2 regions of the Fructilactobacillus ixorae genome follow, and region 1 is predicted to be linked to the other one. Evidence: riboswitches for the same ligand, from Rfam matches in the RefSeq annotation. Region 1 holds a riboswitch; the other holds the start of a gene.

Evidence for each region. Region 1 has a riboswitch for lysine ahead of lysA (diaminopimelate decarboxylase). Riboswitches for the same ligand answer to the same signal wherever they lie in the genome.
Region 2: another riboswitch for lysine. It lies ahead of M8332_RS05380 (amino acid permease); the one in region 1 lies ahead of lysA (diaminopimelate decarboxylase).

Annotation. Positions count from the first base shown of each region.
Region 1 is NZ_CP097478.1:59,570-69,388, forward strand. It holds gene M8332_RS00270 (aspartate kinase) at 1-1,193, opposite strand, end outside; lysine riboswitch at 1,372-1,547, shown strand; gene lysA (diaminopimelate decarboxylase) at 1,661-2,959, shown strand; gene dapD (2,3,4,5-tetrahydropyridine-2,6-dicarboxylate N-acetyltransferase) at 2,998-3,705, shown strand; gene M8332_RS00285 (N-acetyldiaminopimelate deacetylase) at 3,709-4,863, shown strand; gene dapA (4-hydroxy-tetrahydrodipicolinate synthase) at 4,869-5,747, shown strand; gene dapB (4-hydroxy-tetrahydrodipicolinate reductase) at 5,751-6,533, shown strand; gene M8332_RS00300 (aspartate-semialdehyde dehydrogenase) at 6,552-7,634, shown strand; gene M8332_RS00305 (amino acid ABC transporter permease) at 8,017-8,661, shown strand; gene M8332_RS00310 (amino acid ABC transporter ATP-binding protein) at 8,674-9,312, shown strand; gene M8332_RS00315 (amino acid ABC transporter substrate-binding protein) at 9,328-9,819, shown strand, end outside.
Region 2 is NZ_CP097478.1:1,056,187-1,066,005, forward strand. It holds gene M8332_RS05345 (formate--tetrahydrofolate ligase) at 1-249, opposite strand, end outside; gene phnE (phosphonate ABC transporter, permease protein PhnE) at 381-1,175, opposite strand; gene phnE (phosphonate ABC transporter, permease protein PhnE) at 1,178-1,972, opposite strand; gene phnC (phosphonate ABC transporter ATP-binding protein) at 1,972-2,733, opposite strand; gene M8332_RS05365 (phosphate/phosphite/phosphonate ABC transporter substrate-binding protein) at 2,748-3,686, opposite strand; gene serS (serine--tRNA ligase) at 3,874-5,163, opposite strand; gene M8332_RS05375 (deoxynucleoside kinase) at 5,420-6,058, opposite strand; gene M8332_RS05380 (amino acid permease) at 6,107-7,576, opposite strand; lysine riboswitch at 7,667-7,836, opposite strand; gene M8332_RS05385 (cysteine hydrolase family protein) at 7,969-8,538, shown strand; partial or broken gene M8332_RS05390 (APC family permease) at 8,567-9,819, opposite strand, start outside.

The DNA of each region.
Region 1 (9,819 bases):
AGTTGCATCCCTTCGCCGACAATCATGATGATGGCGTAGTGATCGATCCACTCTAATTGATCAGGGTGGAGTTCCGTTCGAATGTCTTCACACATTGCCTGGACGGTTTTCGGCGTGAGCTCGCGATTATCAAAAATGATGGTCAAATCATCAATTCCAGACGGCATGTGTTCGTAGGAAATCCCGTATTTGTAGAGGATTCGTAATAGCCTTAGCGTAAACCCAACTTCCTTGTTAAGCAAGTATCGGTGCAGGTATAGAGCCGAAAAGCCCTTGGAACTGGCTACTCCAGTGACAAGGCCCGCGGGTTGAAAGCCCTGTTCGGGGACAATTAAGGTGCCGGGAAGGTCCGGATGGTTCGTATTTTTAACGTTAATTGGAACTTGGGCCTCAATGACCGGGAGTAACGCTTCGTCGTGAAACACGGAGAACCCGGCATAGGAAAGTTCCCGCATTTCCCGGTAGGTCATTTTACTAATACTCTTGGGATTGGGAACGATGTGGGGGTCCACCGAGTAGATGGCGTCAACGTCCGTAAAGTTTTCGTAGACTTTGGCGTGTAAGCCCTTGGCAACGATCGAACCGGTAATATCGGAACCCCCCCGTGAAAAGGTGGCAATCGTTCCGTCCGCTTCGTTAATGCCAAAAAAGCCCGGAAAGACTAAATAATCAGTACTAGTTTGGTAGGCAGCGAGATGGTCGTAAGTTGCAGGCGTGACCTGGGCATCATTCACGGGTCCGGCGACCTCAAAGCCCACGGTCCGCGGGTCCATGAACTTAGTTGGCAGGCCTAATTTTGTTAAAATTTGGCTAAGTAGGTAGGCGTTTAGGAATTCTCCATGGGCTTTAAAAGCAGCCAACTGGTGGTCTTGATCCGTAAAGGATTGGCGAGCTAAGCCGGTGATGACCGCCGAGATGTGTTCCATCACAGCGTCCGGAACAGCAAAGTGGCTGGCAATGTTTCGGTAGCGATCAATGATTTCGGTTTGAACGTCTTCCAATGGTTCGTGATTGCGAACGGCCTGTGCATATTGAATTAGCAGGTCAGTTACCTTAATGTCGCCCTTAAACCGGGTTCCGGGAGCGGATACCACGATGGCCCGCCGCTCCGGATCCTGCTGAATGATATGAATAATTTTTTCGAACTGGGTGGCATCGGCTAACGAACTGCCCCCAAATTTAACTACTTTCATGTTCGTTTGACCTCGCTCGTTTTATTATTAGTGAAACTATCATCATTTTTTTGATTTCGCAACTCAATCTGGAAAAATAACGGACATTTTTAGAAAACTTTATATAGAAATAAAGAAATTTCAGTAAGTTAGTTTGGAAAAGGTTGACGCTGATTGGCTTTTTCGGTATGCTAAACACAAATCAAATAGAGGTCGCAAGCAAGAAGAGTACGTGGGGGAGTTGTCATCCAGCTTTGAATCCGCCGAAAGGATTGGTTGCCGAAGTGCTAAGGGGGATGGACCTTAGTTAACTGGGACGTAACTTAAGAGGTTACGGACTGTCGGGAATACTGTTCTCGGGGAGCTATGGATAAAATTGATTCTAATCGGCGACAATAGGGTCTTTTGGACGGAGCTTCCGTGCCAAAAGGCCCTTTTTTAGTACAAACCAGGACCCGCCGGTTCGGAAGATTGAGGAGGAAAACAGGATGTTAAGTAGCGATGAAGTGCGCAATAATCAGTTGGTGATCGGTGGCATTCCCGCCACGGAGCTCGCTGATGAATATGGAACGCCGCTCCAAGTGTATGACGTGGCAAAAATCCGGCGCCAGATTCGGGCGTTTGCACGGGTCTTTGTGGAACAACACGTTGATTACGCCGTTAGTTATGCCAGTAAGGCTTTTGCGTGCGTAGCTATGTACCAAATTGTTAATCAAGAACATGTCCACATTGACGTGGTTTCTGCTGGTGAATTAGCGACCGCGTTAGCAGCGGACTTTCCGATGGAGCGGGTTAGTTTTCACGGGAACAACAAGTCCTATGAAGAGTTACAAATGGCGATGCACCACCACGTGGGTACGATTATCCTCGATAACTTCTACGAGATTGGGCTCCTTGCCCAGGTTCTCGAAGCAGCGGACGCGGAAGTAAACGTGATGCTACGGGTTTCTCCTGCCGTTTCCGCGCATACCCATGAATTTATTCAGACCGGTCAACAGGACAGTAAGTTTGGCTTTGACCTGCTGACCGGGCAGGCTGACCAGGCCTTGCAACAGGTCTTGGCGGAACCGCGGATGCACTTACAGGGAGTTCACTCTCACATTGGGTCCCAGATCTTTGCGACCGACGGTTTTAAGATTGAAACGCAGAAGCTGGTGCACCTGATGCAACACTGGCGGGATGAATATGACTATCTTCCCCAAGTGATTAACGTCGGCGGGGGCTTTGGGATCCAGTATACAGATGCCGATCACCCCATTCGGCCCGAAGCGTTTGTCGAACAGATCATCACCACTTTGAAGACGGAAACGGCCGCGGCCAACTTACCCTTACCTGCGGTCTGGATTGAACCAGGGCGTTCGATTGCTGGACCGGCCGGGGTGAGCCTGTACCGGGTTGGTTCGCAAAAAACAATTCCAGCGGTTCGCAAGTACGTGGCAGTTGATGGCGGGATGGGTGACAACATCCGTCCCGCGCTCTATGGGGCTGCTTACGAAGCGGTCGCTGCTGACAACGTGGCACCGACCGAAACTGAAGTGGTAACGGTCGCCGGGAAGTACTGTGAATCAGGGGACATCTTAGTAAAGGATGCCACGCTCCCGCCCGTGCAAGCTGGGGACGTGATTGCGGTATTGGCCACGGGAGCCTACGGGTACTCAATGGCATCTAACTATAACCGGAATCCCCGGCCCGCGGTTGTTTTCGTTGAAAATGGCAGCGCCCAAGTCGTGGTTAAGCGGGAAACCCTAGCTGATTTAACCCGCCTCGACGTGAAACTAAGTGATTAAGGAAGCAAAACTACTACTGACAAGCAAGGAGACAGAACATGGCGGAAATGAACGCACAAGAAATCATTCAATTCATCGGAAATGCTGAAAAGAAAACCAACGTGAAGGTGTACCTGAAAGGCCAATTAGCTGACCTTGATTTTCCGGACGCGCTTAGACCATTTGTGAACGACCAAACCGGGGTTGTTTTTGGGGACTGGAAAGACGTGCAACCATTCTTAGCAGCTAACCAAGCCCACCTTACGGATTACGAAATTGAAACCGATGGTCGCAACTCAGCGGTGCCGTTATTAGACACCAAGAACCTCGAAGCGCGGATCGAACCCGGTGCCATCATTCGGGACCAAGTTAAAATTGGGAAAGACGCCGTCATCATGATGGGCGCCCTCATTAACATCGGGGCTGAGATTGGGGACGACTCCATGATCGACATGGGGGCCGTCCTTGGGGGCCGGGCCATGGTTGGTAAGCACTCGCACATTGGGGCAGGCGCTGTGCTGGCTGGAGTGATTGAACCGGCCAGTGCTAAACCAGTCCAAATTGACGACGACGTCTTGGTTGGGGCCAACGCGGTCGTGATTGAAGGCGTTCACGTCGGGAAAGGTGCCGTCGTGGCCGCGGGGGCCGTGGTAACTGAGGACGTGGCTCCGTACACGGTCGTAGCCGGCATGCCTGCTAAAAAGGTGAAGGACGTGAACCAAAAGACCCGCGCAAAAACCAAACTGGAAGACGATTTGCGGGGGTAAACCATGACACTCGACTTACACAACCTCTACCGCGAATTACACCAGATTCCGGAACTAGCGCTCCACGAGTTTCAAACGCACGACCTCTTAATGAAGCAAATCACGACGTTAGCCACTGATTGCGGTTTCGTTGAGGTTCAGGTCCCAGAACAGTTACCGACGGCAATCTTAGTGTTACTGCACGGCACAGATCCGACCCGCACGATTGGGTACCGAACGGACATTGATGCGTTACCGGTGACGGAAGCGACGGGCTTGCCGTTTGCTTCGCAGCATGAGGGACGGATGCACGCCTGTGGTCATGATGTGCACATGACCGTGGCAATGGGAGTGCTGGCCCACTTCGTTGCGCATCAGCCCACCGATAACCTGTTATTCTTCTTTCAACCCGCTGAAGAGAGTCAAAACGGGGGCAAGCTGGCCTACGAGGACGGCATCTTTACCGGTCAGTGGCGTCCTGATGAGTTCTACGGCCTTCACGATAATCCGCAACTTCCCGCCGGGGCGATTGGCTGCCGGATGGGAACGCTATTTGCGGGGACCACGGAAGTGGACGTTCACTTTACGGGAACTCAGGGGCACGCGGCCTACCCGCAGTTTGCAAATGACATGGTGGTTGCCGCGAGCCAGTTCATTGGACAGGTGCAGACGATTGTGTCGCGAAGCGTGGATCCCATCGAAGGGGGCGTGATTACCTTCGGGCAGTTTAACGCCGGAACGATTCGGAACGTGATTGCCGGAGAAGCAGAGCTTCACGGGACGATTCGGGGGTTAACCCAGAAAATGATTGAACACATTGACGATCGCTTACGGGCGGTTGCCAATGGTATTGCCGCGAGCTATGGCTGTCAGGTAGACCTTCAGTTAAACCAGGGGGGCTACCTGCCGGTGGAAAATAATCCCCATCTCACCGCGGACTTCATTAAATACATGCAGAGCGCGCCGGATGTTCAGTACCTTGAAACGGAACCAGCCATGACAGGCGAAGACTTCGGGTATTTACTGTCTAAGTTTCCCGGAACCATGTTTTGGCTGGGAGTGGGAGATCCTAACCACCAGTTGCATTCGAGTGAATTAGTACCGAGTGAGGCCGCCATTGAACCGGGGATTAGGGCGATTACCGGCTGGTTACAACAACGCATGACAGAAAAGGAGTAAGCAAAATGACTGATTTTACACAAACTGACATTATTACCGCATTAATCACTCCGTTCACTGCGGAGCAAGAGATTAACTATCCAGCGTTAGAAACGTTGACGGAGCGGCTATTGCAAGCAGGGGGCAACGGTTTTCTAATCGGGGGCACGACCGGGGAAATCCCCACGCTTACCCACGATGAAAAGCTGAGTTTGTACACGAACTTCGCCCAGTTTGTGAACGGCCGGGTTCCGGTCATCGCCGGAACTGGGAGTAATAACACCCAGGCCACCATTGATTTTACCGAAGAAGTGAGCCACATTCCGGGCATTGACGCGGCTTTAGTGGTCGTTCCTTACTATAATAAGCCCAACCAGGTGGGGATGAAGGCCCACTTCCGGGCCGTAGCGCGTGCCACGAATTTCCCAATCATTATCTACAACATTCCCGGCCGGACGGGCGTTAACATGGACGTCGAAACGGTCGTCGAACTCAGTCAGGAACCAAACATCATTGGCATTAAACAGTGTGGTTCAATGGAGGATTTTGAAGCAATTGTGGCACAAACTCCCGCTGACTTCCTGGTCTACACTGGTGAAGATCCACAGAGTTTGTTTGCAAAGAGCGTGGGTGGCAACGGGGTTGTTTCCGTCGCTTCCCACCTCTACCTGCCCGCTATGCGGCAAATGTATGATTTGCTGGATCAAGATTTAGCCCACGCTGGTCAATTACAACGAGAATTAACGCCGAAGATGCAGGGCTTATTCCTCTACCCCTCACCATCGGCCGTGAAGTTTATGTTGACTAGAAATGGCTTAGACGTCGGGGGCTGCCGGTTACCAATCACGGATCTGACTGCCGTTGAACAAAGCTATGTTTTAGAAGCCCTCGGAGAAAAGGAGTAACCCATGACAACGACCGTTTTAGTAGCTGGTTTTCAAGGAGCGATGGGCCAAAAGGCCACCGCGATGATTGAACGCGATCCCGAGTTAGCATTAGGCGCTGTTTATAGTCCCCATGCGTCCACGACCAACCCGGCTGCTTATGACTTACCAGCCACCACGCAGGTATTTACTGATTTAACTGAGCTTAAGACTACCGCCACGGTGTGGGTCGACTTTTCGACGCCCACGGGCGCCTTTGCCAACGCTCAGTTTGCGTTAGAACACGAAATGACCCCCATTATTGGCACCAGTGGGCTCAGCGACGAACAGGTTGCCCAGTTAACGAAACTGGCGGATGAACAGCACCAGGCCGGGTTGTTAGTGCCGAACTTTGGGCTCTCGGCAGTCTTGTTGATGCAATTTGCAAAGCAGGCGGCGCAGTACTTCCCGGATGCGGAAATCATCGAAATGCACCACGCCGATAAGCAGGATTCCCCGTCGGGAACGGCCATTAATACGGCGAAAATGATTGCTGCGGGGCGGACGCAAGCGCCAGAAACGGTGGCAAATCCCGTTGAAACGTTGCCGGGAGCACGGGGAGCTAACTACGAAGAAGTTCCCATTCACGCGGTCCGGTTACCGGGGTACGTTGCCCACGAACAGGTCTTGTTTGGTGGTCCCGGTGAAGCCTTGACGATTCGCCAGGATTCCTTTGACCGGGAATCATTTATGCACGGGTTAAACATCACGATTAAACAAGTGGGCCGGCTATCGGGGTTTGCCGTTGGCTTAGAAAACGTGTTGTAAGGAAAGGATTTTTTCATCATGAAGCAGTATAATGTAGCAATTTTAGGGGCCACGGGGGCTGTGGGAACGCGCCTAATTCAGCAATTAGAACAGTCTACGATTCCCGTGAACCAGGTTAAGTTATTGGCGTCGCCGCGGTCGGCCGGAACCGGCTTACAATTTAAGGGTCAGGATATCACGGTCGAAGCCACGACGCCCGAGTCCTTTGACGACGTTGACATCGTCTTGGCCTCCGCTGGGGGAGCAGCTTCCAAGCAATTCCTCCCGGAAGCCGTGAAACGTGGAGCCGTAGCCGTTGATAATACCAGTGCCTTTCGGATGGATCCAGAAGTCCCGCTGGTGGTTCCCGAAGTAAATGAGGAAGCGCTCCAACAACACAAGGGCATCATTGCGAACCCAAACTGTTCAACCATCCAAATGGTGGTGGCGTTGAAGCCCATTATGGATGCGGTGGGGTTGAAACAAATTATTGTGTCGACCTATCAAGCTGGTTCAGGAGCCGGGCAAATGGCCATTAAAGAGTTGGATGAGGAAGCCCAACAGCACCTCAATGGAGAACCAATGACGGCCAACATCTTCCCGGTCAAGGGCGCAGCACACCATTATCCATTAGCCTTTAACCTGCTGCCCCAAATCGATGTGTTTGAAGAGGACGGTTCCACGCACGAAGAGTGGAAGATGGTGCACGAAACGAAGAAGATCATGGCTGGCGATATGAACGATCCTAAGCTTAAGGTTAACGCCACCTGTGTGCGGGTTCCGGTCGTGATTGGGCACGGAGAATCGGTCTACTTTGAAGTCGAAGATAACGCTAACTTGGATGCACATAAGGTGCAAGCCTTACTACAAGCGGGCGCAGGCGTGGTACTGGAGGACGATCCAGCCCAACAACTTTATCCGCAACCAATTAACGCGGCTGGGCACACCGAAACGTACGTTGGGCGGGTGCGCGCTGATCCCGAAAATCCAGGCGCTTATAACCTGTGGGTTGTGGCCGATAACTTGCTCAAGGGAGCGGCTGCAAATACCGTCGAAATTGCCGAAAAACTGGTGGAACATGATTTAGTTCAGGTGCCAGCTGATTACTACGGGAAAGAATAACGAAGGTTTCGTTCCCCGAAAATAGCAACAAATGGTTGACACGAACAATCAACAGGGTTTAAGATACACGATAAAGATATGCACGAAAGAGTAACCTAACTTTCAATCTACAGAGAATCGCGCTGGAGTTGAGAAGCGATAATTGGAACTAGGTGAACCACACTCGTGTTCGTCAGGAACTTTCTAGAAAAGTCTCGGGTTGCTCCGTTACGAGCTGTGCCTCACCGCGGTGAGGTGCCTGAGTGGCTAGTAGTAATGCTAACCAAAATAGAGGTGGGAACACGAGTCGGAATCGTCCTCAAGTTATCAATGTTGATAACTTGGGGACTTTTTTTATGGCCAGCCGACTGGTGGCAGCATCCAATCATCAAAGGAGGAAATCATGAATTACATTAACCAAGTTTTACCCAGTTTACTAGCGGGGTTAAAAATGACGCTGGGCGTGTTCGCTTTGACGTTAATTGGGTCATTACCACTCGGGGTGGTGGTTGCGATCTTACAGAAATCACCACTAAAGGTGCTCCGGTGGCTAATCGACGGCTACATCACGGTAATGCGCGGGACACCCCTGTTATTACAAATCGTGTTTGTTTACTACGGGTTGAGTTTGGCCAACCTGGTGACGTTGCCCCGGTTTGAAGCGGCTGTTTTCACCTTCATTTTGAACTATGCAGCCTACTTCGCCGAAATCTTTCGGGGAGGGATGCAAGCCGTTCCAGCCGGACAGTACGCCGGGGCCAAGGTACTCGGATTCAGCCGCCTCCAAACCCTGTGGTACATTACACTGCCCCAGGTAGTTAAGACGGTGATGCCGTCGGTTGGAAACGAAGTGATTAACCTGGTCAAGGACACCTCCTTGGTATACGTAATTGGACTGGGGGACTTAATGCGGGCCGGAAACATCGCTGTTTCGCGGGATGTAACGCTCGTTCCCTACCTGCTCGTTGGGGCAATGTACCTAGGCTTAACCATCATTTTGACAATTGCAATGCGCTACATCGAAAAACGGCTAAACTATTATCGGTAGGAGGGAAAGCACATGTTAACGATTAAAAACCTTAAGAAATCGTATGGCGATCAGGTGGTCTTTCAAAAGCTCAACATTACCGTTCCAGACGGGGGCATCCTGACCGTGGTGGGACCTTCTGGAATTGGGAAAACCACCTTTTTAAATATTTTAGCCGGGTTAATTGCGGCCGATGCCGGGACCATTACCTTGAACGGCAAACAACTGGAACTGAGTCCCAACCGGAAGGGTACAGACGTTGGGGTCATCTTTCAGGACTTCAACCTGTTTCCCCAGTACACGGTCGCTGAGAACGTCACCCTAGCTCCCAAAGTGGTTAAAAAGGAAAAGAAGGCGCAGTACCAGGATCAGTGCCAAGCATTGCTGGACGAGTTGGACTTAACTAGTAAGCAGGACGCCTATCCGTTCCAACTCTCGGGAGGCCAGAAGCAACGGGTTGCGATTGCCCGGGCCCTGGCTATGAAACCAGGGGTGTTGGCTTACGATGAACCGACGTCCGGGCTTGATGAAGCCTCGACAAAGCGGGTAACGGAAGTGATCCAGAAGTTACAACAACGCGGGGTGACCCAGATCGTGGTGACTCACGATTTACCCTTTGCCCACAGCTTGAACGGCCAGGTTTTGGACTTTGGCACGGACGTTGACCGTTAGAAAGGAGGGCCTGAGATGAAGGCAAAACAAAAGCTCATCATTGGTAATCTCCTGGTGTTGGTGCTTCTCGGGGTATTCCTCGGGGGCGCCTACTACCGGTTTAACCACCGGACGGATAGCTGGCAGAGCTTGCAGCACGAAAAAACCCTGAAGATTGGAATTGATGATACCTTTGTCCCGATGGGCTTTCGGGATAAAAATAACCACCTAGTGGGTTATGACGTTGAAATGGCCAAGGCTGCTTGTCAAAAACTCGGTTTGAAGCCCGACTTTCAGGTGATTGACTGGTCCATGAAAGAAACGGAGTTAAATACCCACCACATTGATGCAATCTGGAACGGGTACACGGTGACGCCCCAACGAAAGGAACACGTAGCCTTTACCAAGGGTTACCACCGGACTGGTCAGGTGTTGCTAACCCGCGCGGATTCAGGGGTTAACCAACCTGCTGATCTGCGTGGAAAGCAGCTTGGCGTGCAGTCTGGCTCCTCCGGGTATACGCTGTTT
Region 2 (9,819 bases), 380 kb from region 1:
GGCTTGGTGCATCGCATCCGCTAACCCAACGGCGACCGTCGACTTTCCTTCTCCCGCCGGGGTCGGATTAATCGACGTTACTAAAACTAGCTTGCCAAAGTGGTCAGGCTGAACGGGCGTCGTCCGTTCAAGCTTCGCCTTCTGCCGTCCATAGGGAAGCACTTCTTCTGGTTGAAACCCAGCGGCAGCCGCCACCTTCGTAATGGGCCACGGGTGCGCTGCTTGGGCAATTTCAATATCACTTTGCATCTTACATCCTCCTTTTCGACCAGCAACCGGTCGCACCTTCCTAATCTCCTTATTTTGAGCGTTGCGAACGGAAAAAGTCAACTCCCCTAAACGAACAAAACCAGGCGCCCCTTCTAAGGACCCCTGGTTAATTAGCCTAAGCGTTTTCGAATGCTGGATGAAGCCGTATCAATCACAATTACCATGACCACGATTCCAATCAGGATAATCCCGGTCTTCGACCAATCACGGGTTTGCAACGCGAACAACAACGGCGTTCCAATCCCCCCGGCGCCCACTAACCCTAAAATGGAAGCGGACCGCACGGAGATTTCAAACCGATACAGCGTATACGACAGCAAGGCCGGTAAAATCGTTGGTAACGTGGCAATCCGAAACGTTTGGAGCTTGGTGCCGCCGGTAGCGATGATGGCCGTTTCCGCACTGCGATCCATTTCTTCGATCGCTTCGGAGAACAATTTCCCTAACATCCCGATTGAATGAACCCCGATGGCCAGCACCCCAGCAAAGGAGCCCGGTCCCACCATTTTAATGAACAGGATGGCTAATACCACTTCTGGAAAAGCCCGAATCGCCGTCAGCAGAAGCTTACCTAACGTTGAGCGGGGATGGAAAAAGCCCTTGGTGGTTTGGGCGGCGAAAAACGCGAGCGGCACACTCAACAGGGCTGAAATGATCGTCCCTAAAAAGGCAATTGCCAGCGTGATCACGAGCTGGGACACTAAGTCTTCCCCACTCCCGTTATACACATACGACCAGTCCGGATGGATTATGCCTTTGAAAATGGCGGCACTTACCCGCCCAGCGGAGCGCTGAATCCCAGTCAAGGGGATTCCGGTGATTGACCACCAGTAGATGGCAATGATTAGCAGGGTCACCAGTCCCCATTTCAAACGAGTAGTTGCGGTTGGTTTGGTTTTATTCATCATTATTGAAGTCGCTTCCTTACGTAATTACTGATTGCGTCAATGACTAGTACAACGGCAAAGATGGCCAAAATAATCACCGCCGTCCGGGGATAATCGAACTGATCCAACGTCTGCTGGAGGTATAATCCAATCCCCCCGGCTCCGAGATACCCCAAAACGGTTGAGGCCCGCACGTTAATCTCTAAGGTATAGAGGAAGTAACTCATAAACTGCCCCGCGATTTGGGGTAAAATAGCCACCCGAATCGTTTGGAGCATGGTCGCACCGGTGGCACGTAACGCCCACACCGGACCTAAATTAATCGTTTCTAAAACATCATAAAATAACTTGGCAATCATCCCGAAGGAGAAAAAAGCGAGTGTAATCACCCCGGTCATCGGCCCAATTCCAAAGATGGCCACAAACAGTGCGGCTAACAAGAGGGTCGGTAGGGTTCTGATTAACGCTAAAATCAATCGAATCAACAACCGCCCCAGCCGGTTTTTCACGATGTTGCGGGCGGCCAGAAAGGCAAAGGGAACGGCCACAATGGCCCCGAGGGTCGTCCCTAGAATCGCCATTTGTAACGTTTGGGCGAGCGTCCCCATGATTTTCGTCAGATAGGGCCAATCCGGATGTTTCATCTGGCTTAACACCACGCCGAACTGGTCGGCATTTTCAAAGAAGGCGTTCACATCAACACCCGTAACGAGGGCTGCATAATAAATTAAAACCAGCAGAACAACGGTCACCGTGATTCCCACCACGTGAAAGCGTTGTCTCAGTGGTTGTTCGGGTACCTGTACCTGTTTCATTAGTCATCCCTCCCGTGTTCGTAAACATCACGGAGCTCGGCTTCGTTGGCTTGTGCAATTGGCTTGTCGTAGACCACTTTCCCGTCCCGCAGCCCAATGATCCGATCGGCATACTTCAACGCCAGGGCCATGGAGTGCAGGTTAACCAGAACCGTAATTCGCTCGTACTTTTTCAGGTTATAGAGGTCGTCCATGACCCCCTTACTCGTCTTTGGGTCCAGCGATGCCACCGGTTCGTCCGCTAACACTAGGGTGGGATCCTGCATAAGCGTCCGGGCAATCGCAACCCGTTGCTTCTGCCCTCCGGACAACTGGTCCGCCCGGCGGTACAGTTTCTTAACCATGTTCACCTTGTCGAGTTGAGCGACAGCTTGTTGCTGGTCCGCCTTTGAGTACCACCCTAATAACGTTTTCCAGGTGGGATAGTATCCCGTCCGTCCGGCTAACACATTTTTTTGCACGGTCGTTCGTTCCACGAGGTTGAAGTTTTGAAAGATCATCCCAATTTTGCGTCGCATCCGCCGGAGCTCTTGGCCGCGAACCTTGGTGATGTCTTCACCATCAACCAGCACCTGACCGTCAGTAACGTCAAGCATGCGGTTAATCGAATTGAACAGGGTACTTTTCCCCGCTCCCGATAGTCCCACGACGGCGACAAACTCCCCTTCGTGCACCGTAAAGTTAATGTCATCGAGGCCTACCACGCCACTTGGATAGACCTTACTAACGTGTTTTAATTCTAATACCGTTTTTTCCGTCACTAGTCTGTCTCCCCCTACTCGTCTAACCGGCCGACTTTTTTCAAATTGGTCCGCACACTGTCAAATTCATGATCCTGAACCGGCACATACCCCTGATGACTATAAAGTTCATAGATAATCTGGTGCCCTTGTTTGGACTTCGCAATCGTTTGAAAGGCTCGGGCAATTTTCTTATCCCACTTGGGACTCATATCCCGCCGCACCGAAATGGTATCGTTCGGGATGGGATGGGTTTTATACAAAACAGCCGTCTCCTTCATGATATTTGGATCATCCTTAGCCGCAATTTTCCGCGCTCCTTGGAACACAAAGGCAGCATCGGCATTCCCGTTATATACGGATAGAACCCCTTGGTCCGCTCCCTTCACGGTGAAGGTCTTAATCCCGTTTTTGTGGATGTTAATCCCGCGGTCGGCTAATTCCACGGCCGGGAAAATATAGCCAGCGGTCGACGTCGTATCCTGAATGGCAATCTTCTTTCCCTTTAGATCACTCAGCTTGTTCACCTTACCGTTCTTTTTCACCACAATTTCACCCAAGTAGGTGTTCGTCGGCACGTTCGTAATGTCTTCCGTGGCATCTGATCCATACCGATACCGCGTTGCTTGTAAGATGGCTTTCACCCCGTAGTTAGCGTGCCCCAGCACGTACGCCGTTGGTGACAAGAAGGCCACGTCCGCCGTCTTGGACCCCAGTGCTTCGACCATCGAACTCCCGCTGGTCGCCACGACCACCTTCACCGGAATGTGTAATTGTTGCTCCAGCATTTTTTCCAGTGGTTTCGCCCGGGCTTCCATCTTGCCGGCGTTTGAAGACGGATTAAATTCCACCACTAGTCGTTTGGGTTGGTAGTTCTCCGCCCGTGAGTGATGTTTACATCCGCTCAGACCGCCCCCGATTACGAGCAAGACCAGCGCTAAGCAACCCACCTTCAGTAATTTTTTGACCTTCATTGCGCTCCTCCTCAACTAAGAATGGCTTTATTTTACCACATTTAAATTAACAATTACAACCTAAACCGGATAAATAGTTCGTATTTTATCGTTTTAAACCGGTAACTTACTTTTGGATAGCCATAAATTGGCGAAATCACGAATTTTAACCACGAAAAAAGAGCGACGCATCCGTCGCTCTTCGAACTTAGAATAATTGTTGTTGGGTGATTTTTTGCATCCCGTGCATGTATGGTTGCAGGACTTCCGGAATGTTCACCGAGCCATCTTCGTTTTGGTAATTTTCCAAAATGGCAGCCACGGTCCGCCCCACGGCGAGTCCCGAACCGTTTAACGTGTGGACGTACTGCAGTTTCCCGGTTTCATCCCGGTACTGAATGTGCGCCCGACGCGCCTGAAAGTCAGTCGTATTCGAACAACTGGAGATTTCTCGGTAACAGTCCTGCGATGGCATCCAGACCTCAATGTCGTGGGTCATAGCAGCCGTAAAGCTCATATCACTCGAGGTTAGGGTAATCACGTGGTACGGTAAGCCCAGTTTTTGCAGGGAACTTTCCGCCTGGTGCGTAATGTTTTCGAGTGCTGCCCAGGAGTCCGCTGGCTTCGTAAATTGCACCATCTCAACCTTGTTAAACTGGTGAAGCCGGATTAAGCCCTTGGTATCGCGACCGGCACTGCCGGCTTCCGACCGAAAGGCAGGCGTTAACGCGGTAAACTTCACTGGGAGCTGCTCAGCTGGAATCACTTCATCCCGGTAAAAGTTTACCAACGGAACTTCAGCCGTCGGGATCATGGTGAGGTCACTATCAGCGATTTCAAAGCCGGCTTTTGTTTCCAAGAACTTGGGAAACTGCCCCGTACCATACATCGAAGCTGAGTTAACCATGTATGGAGGCAAGACTTCCGTGTAGCCCGCGCGGTCATTTTCATCGAGGTAGAAATTGTAGACGGCCCGTTCTAACATGGCGCCGGCCCCTAAGTAGTAGACAAACCGACTTCCGGCAACCTTGGCACTGCGTTGAAAGTCCAGGATGTCTAAGTGTTCCCCAATTTCCCAGTGGGATTGCGGTTGAAACTTAAAGTGGCGGGGCGTCCCCACCTTACGCAGTTCCACGGCGCCCGCTTCCGTCAGACTCACGGGCACCTGATCGTTAGGAATGTTTGGCAGGTGCGCCGCCACATCCTGTTCTGCTTGTTCAACTTGCTCTAAATCCTGGTCCAGCTGTTTAATCGCTTTTCCGACCTCGCGCATCCGTTGAATGGGCGCCTCAGCATCCGCTTTTTGCCGTTTTAACTGCGAAATTTGATCTGAGACCGAATTCCGTTCGGCCTTTAGTTGTTCTGTTTGGACAATCAATTCCCGGCGCCGCTGATCTAGTTCCAAAAGGTGATCCACCGTTTCGGCACTCACGCCCCGGGTGGCCATTTTTTCCTTGAACCAATCAGGTTTTTGCCGCACTAACTTAATGTCAATCATGTTACTACCTCCTATAATTAGCTGTATTTACGTAAAAAGACCCCCGCCCTAATTGGGACGAAGGTCTTTGTTCGCGGTACCACCCAAGTTCCTGACTACGTCAGACACTCATTGGGATTAGTAACGGAATCACCGTGCAGGATTAACTGCCCCGAAGCGTAGCGGAATTTCGAACGATGACTCGCACCCCCCGTCACCTCTCTGTGGTTCTACTGAAACTACGCCATTAGTTTGTGTTTTCTTCATTATACAATATCTAGGCAAAGATTTGGTTAATTTTTGCATCCACCAGGGCAAAAATTTGGTCACGCGCTGCAGGATCCTCCACAAACTCGAGCTGATCACCATCAATCTCCAACTTCGGCGAGAGCTCGTACTGGGCAAACCAGGTATCATACCGTTCGTTTAACTCCCGGTAGTAGTCATAGAGGCTCGCATCGTGGTCAAGTTGCTCATAACTGCGGCCACGCTTCTTAATCCGCTGCAGCATCGTATCAAAGGAAACGTGTAAGTAGATCAATAAATCGGGGAGCTTTTGATAGTCAGCGGGACCGACTGGCTCGAGCATGTTGTGCAACAACGAATCGTAGGTGGCTACTTCCGTTGCCGTTGAACGCCCGAGATCGGCGTTTAAATGAAATAACAGCGAATCTTCAAACAACGAGCGGTCCATGACGCTGTAGCGGTCGGCATTCGCTGCTTTAATCGCCGCTAACCGTTTGTTCAAAAAATAAATTTGTAGTAAAAAGGCGTATTTTTGTGGGTCTTTGTAAAACAACGGTAAAATCTCGTTATCATCGACCGATTCGTAAAACGCCGGGGCATTAAGATGCTCGGCGAGTAAGGTGGTTAACGAGGTCTTTCCCGCCCCAATGGGGCCTGATAAAACGATCATGTGGATTCCTCCCCTGCAACTGGTTTCTAACCAGTTTCCATTGTAGCATTAATTGTGCGCCTGCTGCTCGTCATCTAAATTAGCGGGAGACACGTCCACCTGATCAAGCGGAATCAAATGCGTGTGGTGCACCAACTTGTAACCAAAGAACAAAATTAAGAAGAGTGGCACACTGATGTAGGTCACTGCAATTTCAAACCACTTGCCCTGTACAAAGGACCCAATGTCTTGACCAAAAATTACCACGATACATAAGATCAAACATAACAATGGGCCAAAGGGGAACCAGGTGGCGTGGTACTTGAGTTCATCCAAATGATGCCCCTGCTTAATGAACGCCCGCCGGAACCGGTAGTGGGATAAAGCAATCCCAAACCAAGCAATAAAGCCGGTTAACCCTGAGGCGGCCACGAGCCAGAGGTAAATTTGCGGGCCAACCAAGCTAGTTAAGAAGGTCAGTAGGGCCACAACCGTGGTGGCTAAGAGGGCGAGGAACGGAATTCCGTTCTTACTAATTTTGCCAAAGAACTTCGGGGCATACCCTTCATCAGCCATGGAATAGAGCATCCGCGTTGACGCATACATCCCGGAGTTTGCCGAGGAAATTACGGACGTTAAAATAACCGCATTCATCACACTGGCAGCCGCGGCTAACCCGGCCCGTTCAAAGACAATCGTAAAGGGACTGATTGAGACGTCACTAGCGGATGATCCCAGTAAATCTGGACTCGTGTAGGGAATCACCGCGGCAATCACAAAGATCGCCAAAAAGTAAAACAAGATGATCCGCCAGAACACCTCATGAATCGCCTTGGGCACGCTCTTTTGCGGGTCGTCAGCTTCTCCAGCGGTAATTCCGACTAATTCGGTTCCCTGAAACGAAAATCCAGCAACGACGAAGACGCTGATGATTCCCGGAATCCCGTGAACAAACGGCGCCTGCTTATAGGTAAAGTTACTTAAGCCCGTGGCATGACCACCCATAATCCCAACGATCGTTAAAAAACCCACGATTAAGAAGATAATGATCGTAATTACCTTGATTAGTGACATCCAAAACTCGGTTTCTCCAAAGGCCGACACGGCCAGTGCGTTAATCACAAAAATCAAGATCAGCGCCACGGCACTCCAAATCCACGCGGGAAAATGGGGGAACCAGAACGCCATGACCAAGGAAACCGTGGACACATCAACGGCCACGGTAATCGCCCAGTTAAACCAGTAGTTCCACCCCATGGCAAATCCTAACGCCGGATCAACGTACTTCGCGGCATACGTTGAAAATGAACCAGAGACCGGCAGGTTGGTTGCCATCTCACCCAAACTCGTCATCAAAAAGTAGACCATGATTCCCATTAACACGTACGCAACGAGCGCACCACCGGGACCGGCCTTACTAATGGCTCCGCCACTTGCTACAAACAGTCCCGTTCCAATACACCCACCGAGGGCGATCATTGACACGTGCCGCGACTTTAAGCCCCGCTTAACGTGTTGGGTTCCCTTTTCTGCTTCCATCTTCGTTCCTCCTGTGTTTTTAACGCTACTAAAACCTAAAAAAAGACCCTTCTTAATCCAGAAGAGTCCCCACTTTGCCATTCGTATTCCGTCTGCTAAAGCGCTCCGCATGCAAGTGCGACAGTCCTTGATTTGTTGAACCAAGGCCCAACCAGCTGGGTACCAACCATCCGATTTCGGCAACGTTCCCTTTCACCTGGGTTCAATGGGCTGGTGCCCTCCGCCGGGTTACTGATGAAAATTGCTCCTCTTTTTAGATTTCAAATTTAGATTTTCAATTATGCAATTCTTTTAGTAGTATAGAAGTTTCTCAACTAAAATGCAAATCACCCCATCAGCCGCTGGCTTTGCTATACTAAGGAAAACAAGGAACTTAGAAAGGAGTCTTGTTCATGTCTCATACTAATCAACCCGCCGCGTTACTAATTATCGACTATACCAACGACTTTGTCGCACCAAACGGCGCCCTGACACTCGGAGAACCCGCCCAGGCGGCCGAACCGGCGATTATCAACATCGCTCAGCGCTTCTGGGAAACGGGCCAGCTGGTCATCTTGCCCACTGATTTACACCACGCCCACGATCCCTACCACCCCGAAAGCAAGCTCTTTGCCCCGCACAACCTCGCCGGCAGTTGGGGGCGGCAATTTTACGGTGAACTCGAACCCTGGTACGAGGCACACCGAGCGGAACCCACGGTGTGGGAGATGCCCAAGACCCGGTACAGCGCTTTTGCCGGCACGGATCTTGACCTTCAACTCCGGGCGCGGGGCATCACCGAACTCCATCTCACGGGAGTAGCCACCGACATCTGCCTGTTGCATACGGCAGTTAGCGCCTATAACCTGGGTTATCAACTGGTAATCCATCCGCACGCCACCGCAAGCTTTTCGCCGGAAAACCAAGCCTTTGCCCTACAACACTTTCAAACCGCGCTCGGCGCTCAACTGATTAACGACTAAAAACAGGATGGCTAAGGCCATCCTGTTTTTAGTCTGTTGCGTTACGGTGTTGCAGTTTAGAGTGCCACAGACCGTAGCTAAAGTACACTACCAACCCGATTGCAAGCCATATCCCCACTGCAACCTTGGTGGTGGGCAGCATCATGATGAAGTAAATGCTACACAAGCCGGCCAAAACCGGTAGGACTGGGTACCACGGCATTTTAAACCCATCGTTTGGAAGGTCTCGACGGTGCCTAAGGGGAATAATTCCAAAGGAAATGCTGGCAAAGGCCAGCAGGGTCCCCGCGTTAATCAGCGAAGCCAGTTGGGCTAGCGGAACAACTCCCGCGAAGAAGGCTTGAACGAGTAAGGCGACCACGACAGCGTTCCTGGGCACCTTCGACTGAGCATGAACCTGCCCCATCTTTTTCGATAATAAGCCGTCCCGACCGAGGGCGTAGACTAACCGAGACCCCCAAAGAACATCGTCACCATGGCGGTAAAGATTCCAAACAGCGCCCCAATGGTAATCAACTTGTTCCACCCATCGAGGTGAACCAAGTGAAGGGCATAGGCAGCGGGATCATCCACGTTCAGTTTGGTGTAGGGCACCATTCCGACCAAGACCAGTGAGAACGCCACGTACAAAACAACAGCAATTAGAACCGTGCCCAGGATCCCCCGGACCACGTTCCGCTGTGGATTAATCGTTTCTGCGGAGTTAGCTGCCAGCGCATCGAACCCGATAAAGGCAAAGAAGACCGTGGCCGCGGCGGTTGAAATTCCACCAAGGCCGAAGGGCGCGCCATGGAATTGCTTCGGATAAAAGGGAACGTAGTTACTGGATTTAATGTAAAAAATGCCGATCCCAATGAAAATGATGATAATTGCAATTTTGACCAGCACCGCGGTGTTTTCTACCTTTTTCGAAAGGTCCGCTCCCTTCACGATGATGAGCGCGATAACCACGATAATCAGGACCGCCGTCAGGTTGACCACTCCCCCTTCCAGCGGGCCTGCTTGCAACGCCGCCGGTAACTTAATGCCGACCGGAGCTAATAGGTTATTGTTAAAGTAGGCCGCAAACCCGGTGGCCTCGGCAGAAACGGCTAAGAAATATTCCAGAATCAAGGCCCAACCAATCAGCCAACCAATAATTTCTCCATAGATTACCGTTCCAAATGAGTAGGCGGATCCGGCAATCGGCATTGCGGACGAGAATTCCGCATAGGCCATCCCAACGACCCCCGATAGTAAGGCCGCTAGTAAGAAGGCGACCGCCACCGCGGGACCAGCATG